3 regions of the Mucilaginibacter paludis DSM 18603 genome follow, and region 2 is predicted to be linked to each of the others. Evidence: riboswitches for the same ligand, from Rfam matches in the RefSeq annotation. Region 2 holds a riboswitch; each other region holds the start of a gene.
What was found. A riboswitch is a leader RNA that binds a small molecule or an ion and turns the genes downstream of it on or off. The one in region 2 is predicted to bind S-adenosylmethionine.
Positions count from the first base shown of each region.

Region 1: it holds a riboswitch for S-adenosylmethionine, as region 2 does, so the genes downstream of both, MUCPA_RS35345 (cysteine desulfurase family protein) here and MUCPA_RS27375 (O-acetylhomoserine aminocarboxypropyltransferase/cysteine synthase family protein) in region 2, are expected to answer to the same signal.
Region 3: it holds a riboswitch for S-adenosylmethionine, as region 2 does, so the genes downstream of both, metH (methionine synthase) here and MUCPA_RS27375 (O-acetylhomoserine aminocarboxypropyltransferase/cysteine synthase family protein) in region 2, are expected to answer to the same signal.

Region 1 is NZ_CM001403.1:8,364,446-8,366,715, reverse strand. Features, by position in the region: gene MUCPA_RS35345 (cysteine desulfurase family protein) at 1-877, opposite strand, end outside; SAM riboswitch class I at 964-1,078, opposite strand; gene MUCPA_RS35340 (glycoside hydrolase family 25 protein) at 1,466-2,270, opposite strand, start outside.
Region 2 is NZ_CM001403.1:6,523,347-6,525,616, reverse strand. Features, by position in the region: gene MUCPA_RS27380 (trans-sulfuration enzyme family protein) at 1-632, shown strand, start outside; SAM riboswitch class I at 730-841, shown strand; gene MUCPA_RS27375 (O-acetylhomoserine aminocarboxypropyltransferase/cysteine synthase family protein) at 1,095-2,270, shown strand, end outside.
Region 3 is NZ_CM001403.1:3,356,385-3,358,654, forward strand. Features, by position in the region: gene metH (methionine synthase) at 1-1,476, opposite strand, end outside; SAM riboswitch class I at 1,659-1,769, opposite strand; gene MUCPA_RS14060 (murein L,D-transpeptidase catalytic domain-containing protein) at 1,837-2,270, opposite strand, start outside.

The DNA.
Region 1 (2,270 bases), 1.8 Mb from region 2:
TTTGGTCGTCGTCGGATGAGTTTCCATTAAACTTTATATCCGGAATAACATCAACTAACCGCTTTTTTAAATATCGTTTGATGGATAAGATATAATCGTGGTCGCGTTTGAGGTGCAGGTTAGCAATTTTTAAAGCCGAAGCCAGCCCAACAATACCTGCGATATTCTCCGTTCCGGCCCTTAAACTGTTTTCCTGTCCTCCGCCCTTAATCAGTTGTGTTAATTTGAGTCCTTTCCTGAAATATAAAAAACCAATACCTTTGGGTCCGTGGAATTTATGGGCAGAAGCGGTTAGGAAATGAATTTTGCACTGTTTCAAATTAAAGCGGTAGTGGCCCATAGTCTGAACGGTATCGGTATGAAACAAGGCATCATATTTTTCACAAAGCAAGGCTATCCTTTCAATGTCATTGATATTGCCTATTTCGTTATTGGCATGCATAATAGAAACCAGGCTGCGCGATTTGGTTCTGAGGAGCAACTCTAAACCGGCATAATCCAGGTTTCCCTTCTCATCGTTTTTAACAAAACTGATTTGAATATCACCTTTAACTCTTAAAGCCTCTAACGTGTTTAAAACGGCATGATGTTCCATACTTGTGGTGATGACATGTTTAACAGCGCCAAATTGTACAGCAGAAAGGATGGCAATATTATCTGCTTCAGTTCCTCCTGAGGTGAAAATGATTTCTTCGGGCAATGCGTTAATCTGCTGGGCAATAATTTTTCTGCTTTCTTCAATTGCGCTTTTAACTTCTCTGCCATGATGATGCTGTGAAGAGGGATTACCGAAATGATTTAACAAAAAGGGAGTCATGGCTTCAAAAACTTGTGGTTCAAGCGGGGTGGTGGCGGCGTTATCCAGGTAAATTTTCATTGTTGATAATGTTTTATAAGTTAAACTACATGTATTAACTTATCCGGAAAGCGGCAGCAGCTTGATGACCAGTAAAATATACTGTCAACTTATCTTTCCCCCGCGTATTGATGGGGTAGGAGTTAGCACCTTTTAGCAGCAAGAGCTGTACAGGTTGCTAAGACTTCATCGGGCCATTCCCTCAGTCTTTCTGGATAAGTATATAAAGAACAAGCATTCCATTTGAATGACCATACAAATATATATAAAGTCTATAGATTTTATATATATTTGTGAAAGTATTTTATTTTTTGCTTTTAGAGCTTAAATGGATCGGGATGTAAACACAGAGGGATGTTGCTGCTATTAAGCAGATAGATAATTGATGCTCTTTATACAACAGGCTGTAAGGTAATTAAGTATCAGTTGGAGCGGGGGGAGAACATATAGCCTGAATGAATCCGAACAGTACATGCTTCTCTCAAGTATGCTGCAATGCTTGCTTGCTGTAAAACTGAATCGTATCATGCCTGAGCTCAATGAATTTCAAACTCGTACCATAATTCCCATTAATTAACTAACTCCTGGATAAGCCATCTTGCCATAGCGCTATGGCTTCAATAGCTTTCTAAAAGCTACGCTATCGCCTTTAAAGGTGTCAAAGTCAACCACATGATGAATGCCGTTAACGGTTGCTTTGCTGGTGTGCTGCCAAAATTGCCAGTTGGCGGCCCGGTTAACATCCGTTTCGGGTTTATCATAGTGGGCTATCCATAGTGGATATTCGTCATAATAGCCCTTGAGGTAATCCTGGTAAAAACTCAGGCCCGAATAAATGATAGGTTTAATATAGGTTTTATGCCGTATGGTGGCAAAAAAATCATTTAAGGTAACGCGCATTTGTTCGGGGGCAACTCCGTCAAGCTGTTCTACATCCACTACCAAGGGCAAATCATTTTTTTCGAGTTTAACGGTTTTTAAAAATAGTTTTGCCTGTAGCTTTCCGCTTTTGCCCGGCCTAAAGTAATGGTAAGCACCGCAAATGATACCGGTTTTGGCAGCCTCGCGCCAGTTACGCTGGAAGTACGAGTCAACAAAATTCTCGCCCTCGGTAGCTTTAATAAAAGCGAAGCTAACGTGCAATCCGTTTTCTTCCATCTGCTTCACTTTTTGCCAGTCTATTTTACCCTGCGCGTAAGATACGTCAATACCATGAATGCTGTATTTTTCTGATACGTGTACATTGAAGCTTTTGTAATGCCGGTAGTTAATATCCTCGCCAATATCGTTTATCCAATGCCACAACGAACTAAATCCGTTGGTAATGTAGCGATAGTAAAAAGGAGAGGCCAGTATGAGCACCACCACGGCGGCTATAATTTTCAACTCGGTTATACCATGTTTTTTAACAGGC
Region 2 (2,270 bases):
AATTGTTAGTGGTTTGCGATAATACTTTTGCTACCCCCCTTTGCCAGCAGCCTTTAGCTTTAGGTGCCAACCTGGTTATGCACTCGGCCACCAAATATTTTGGCGGTCACAGCGATATTATGGGCGGCGCTTTAATTACAGCCGACAAAAACGATTGGTGGCAAAAAATACGGCAGGTGCAGGAAATGGGCGGCGCCATCCCCTCCCCTCAGGATTGTTATATGCTGGTACGCAGCATTAAAACCTTGCCCTACCGCATGAAGGGCCATGTACAAAATGCACAGCTACTGGCCGAATTTTTAGAAAAACATCCAAAAGTTGAACGGGTAATGTATCCGGGATTAGCCACGCATCCGCAGCACGCCATAGCCGCACAGCAAATGCAAAGCTTTGGCGGCATGCTTTCCTTTTGTGTTAAAGGCGGCGCGGATAAAGCTGCTAAAGTGGTTAACGCCCTGAAATTATTTACCCAGGCCACCAGCCTCGGCGGCGTTGAAAGCCTGATTGAGCATAGAGCGATGATTGAAGGGCCGGATACCCAAACACCTAAAAACCTGCTCAGGGTATCTGTCGGGTTAGAGAATATCGACGACTTGATAGAAGATATATCACTGGCTATCAACACGATATAAAATACATCAAAATATTGTTTTGCATAATAGATGATTGTATCCTATATTTGAAACATTATTTGGTAGCGATACCAAGATCATGCCCCTCAAAAGGTTTGATTTATAAAGAAGTGGCGAGAGATCAGGCTCATTAACCCACTGGCAACCCTCCGGAACGGAGAAGGTGCCAAATCCTGGCCCGGTGAATGGATCATCGGGGAATATAAATGTACAACCATGAAAATACTGTTGTTGCTTTTAGATTTTTTTAATTACCGGAAAGATTTCCGTCGCGAGTATGTGTTGGTTGCTATCTCAAATAGCCCAATGTGTATGTGTTGCTTGTTAAGCTGCTAAACGACGGGAAGCGCCTTTTTCAATTACTGAAAAATTGGTGTACAATTTCCAGGGGTGCGGGCACCCTTTGAAATCATTCATCTAACATCCAAAAATTAATTCTGAAAACTTAAAATTCAACATCCCATGTCAACTCAAAAATTTGAAACACTACAATTACATGCAGGTCAGGAAGTAGACCCTACAACAGGCTCACGCGCTGTGCCTTTATACCAAACTACATCATACGTTTTTAAAAATGCCGAGCATGGTGCCAACCTGTTCGCGTTGAAAGAGTTTGGCAATATCTACACCCGCATCATGAACCCCACTACCGATGTGTTTGAAAAACGCATTGCGGCACTTGAAGGTGGCGTTGCTGCCTTAGCCACAGCATCGGGCCAGGCGGCGCAGTTTATTGCCCTGAACAATATATTACAGGTGGGCGATAACTTTGTAAGCTCTCCGTTTTTATACGGTGGCACTTATAACCAGTTTAAAGTAGCTTTTAAACGTTTAGGGGTAGAAGCGCGTTTCGCCCACGACGACAGCGCCGAAAGCTTCGAAGCACTGATAGATAGCAATACCAAGGCGCTTTACCTTGAAACTATTGGCAACCCCGGCTTTAACATTCCTGATTTTGAAAAAATTGCCGCGCTGGCCAATAAATATGATCTGCCCTTAATAGTTGATAATACATTTGGCGCAGGTGGTTATTTGTTCCGCCCTTTAGAGCATGGCGCTCATGTGGTGGTTGAGTCGGCCACTAAATGGATTGGCGGCCATGGCACCAGCATTGGCGGCGTTATTGTTGATGGCGGCAACTACAACTGGGGCAACGGCAAGTACCCACAATTTACTGAGCCTTCCGAAGGTTATCACGGCTTGGTTTTCGCTGATGTATTTGGCGTTGGCGGCCCCTTCGGCAATATCCAGTTCATCATCCGTGCCCGGGTTGAGGGTCTGCGCGATTTCGGTTCATCGCAATCGCCATTTAACTCTTTCCTGCTCATCCAGGGTTTGGAAACTTTGTCTTTACGCGTTCAGCGCCATGTTGATAATGCGTTAGAACTTGCTAAATGGTTGGAAAATCATCCGCAGGTAGCCAAAGTAAATTATCCGGGGCTCGAATCATCGGCACACCATCAATTGGCCAAAAAATATCTTAAAAATGGATTTGGCGCCGTATTATCTTTCGAGATTAAGGGCGAAAAAGAAAATGCCGGTCAGTTTATCAACAGCTTACAACTGGTGAGTCACCTGGCTAACGTGGGCGATGCAAAAACCTTGATCATCCAACCATCGGCCACAACACATCAGCAA
Region 3 (2,270 bases), 3.2 Mb from region 2:
TTCGTCAAAGGCCATCACTACGGTGGCCGCGCCGTACTGCATTATTTTACGGGCAGAATCCCTGAATTTATCTTCGCCCTCTTTCAGCGAGATCGAGTTCACAATCCCTTTACCCTGTAAGCACTTTAAGCCAGCCTCTATCACGCTCCATTTAGAAGAATCGACCATGATGGGTAGTTTAGCTATATCGGGCTCAGAGGCAATTAAATTCATGAACTTGGTCATGGCCGCTTCCGAATCGATCATGCCCTCGTCCATATTCACGTCAATCACCTGGGCACCGCCCTCTACCTGCTGGCGGGCCACTACCAACGCCCCTTCGTAGTCTTCGGCCAAAATCAGTTTAGAAAACTTGGGCGAACCGGTAATATTGGTACGCTCGCCCACGTTGGCAAAATTACTTTCGGGGGTAAGTGTGATGGCTTCTAAGCCGCTCAGGCGCATAAAGGTTTCAACCTTCGGTATTTGCCTTCGCGGGAAGCTTTCTGTTTTTTTAGCAATGCAACTGATATGATCGGGCGTGGTGCCACAACAACCGCCAACAATATTAACCAGGCCAGCCGCCATAAAATCTTCAACCAAATGCGCGGTTTCGTGTGGAGCCTCGTCGTAAGCGCCAAACTCGTTGGGTAAACCCGCGTTGGGGTAGGCGGAAATATAAACACTTGCCTTGGCGGAAAGCTCCTCGATATGCGGACGCATCTCTTTGGCACCCAAAGCGCAGTTTAACCCTACAGACAACAGGTTGGCATGGCGGATGGAGTTCCAGAATGCTTCTACGGTTTGCCCGGATAAAGTTCTGCCCGAGGCATCGGTAATAGTGCCCGAGATCATGATACCGCCAGTTGGCCTGAAGGCAGGATAATCCTTACCGGCTGCCTTACACTCGTTCTCGTACTGTTTGATGGCAAATATGGCCGCTTTGGCATTCAGCGTATCAAAAATAGTTTCGATCAGCAGTACATCCGAGCCGCCATCAACCAGGCCACGAACCTGGGTATAGTAAGCTGCAACCAGGTCGTCAAAAGTAACGGCGCGGTATCCAGGGTCGTTCACATCGGGCGATAAGGATGCCGTGCGGTTGGTGGGGCCAATGGCACCGGCAACAAAGCGAGGCTTATGCGGTGTTTTTTCAGTGTATTCGTCGGCAGCTTCGCGGGCTATGCGCGCACCTTCGTAGCTCAGCTCGTAAGCCAGTTCTTCAAGGTGGTAATCTGCAAGCGAGATCACCTGGGTGCTGAATGTATTGGTTTCAATAATATCTGCTCCGGCCTCCAGGTATTCCGCATGGATGGTTTTAATAATATCAGGGCGCGTGATATTGAGCAGGTCGTTATTACCCTGTAAGTCTGAATGATGATTTTTAAAACGTTCTCCACGAAAATCAGCTTCGGTAAGCTGGTACCGCTGTATCATGGTACCCATTGCCCCGTCAATAATCAGTATGCGTTTTTGTAGTTCTTGTCTGATATCCATTTTTTGTGATTCCACCGATTTTTGATGATTTCACTGATTCTTTTGATGATTTCATCGATTTTGGGAGACTCGCGCACAGATAACAATCAGCGTAATCCAAATCAACAATCGGTGTAATCCAATCAAATCAGTGTAATCCAAAACAAGCTTATATCGAAAAGTCGGGTGTTGATGTTGACTTTCGCTTATCTGTCTGCAACCGCTAAGTTTGGTTGCAGTAGAATGTAGCACCTTGTAAGTACAGGTTGCTAAGACATCGCAGGGTCTAATCCCTCCGTCTTTCTCTATAAGCATTGCAAAGTTGCATAATAAAGTTGTATTGTGCAATAGCGGGTTATGTGGCGTATGCTATAATGACTTTTAGCTGTATATCCACATCAGTACATGCTTTTTCTGTTTGCGGAGCATGGCATCAACTTGTTTCATCACGTTGTTTGATATGGCGGGACAACCCCAGCCTTCGGGCGTACCATCGGGATAGACCTCCTTTTCGGGTACTTTCTCCCAGGAATGGAAGACTACCTGCCTCACCAGGGCGTTGTTGTTACTGGTATCTAAACCAGTTAAAAAGTATTTAACGTGTATGCCCCAGGCGCTGTATGAGCGGTCGTTAATTTGGTATTTGCCCAAGGCGGTGCAATGGCTGCCGTCGCGGTTGCTGAAAGAGGGATGGTCTTTGTTCCAGACGCCCGACCACGGGCTGCGGCCACAACCGTGGCTGATTAAGCCCGAAAGTAAAATGTTTTGTTTGGTAAAATCCCATACCATAAAGCGCTTGGTACCCGATGGCAGGC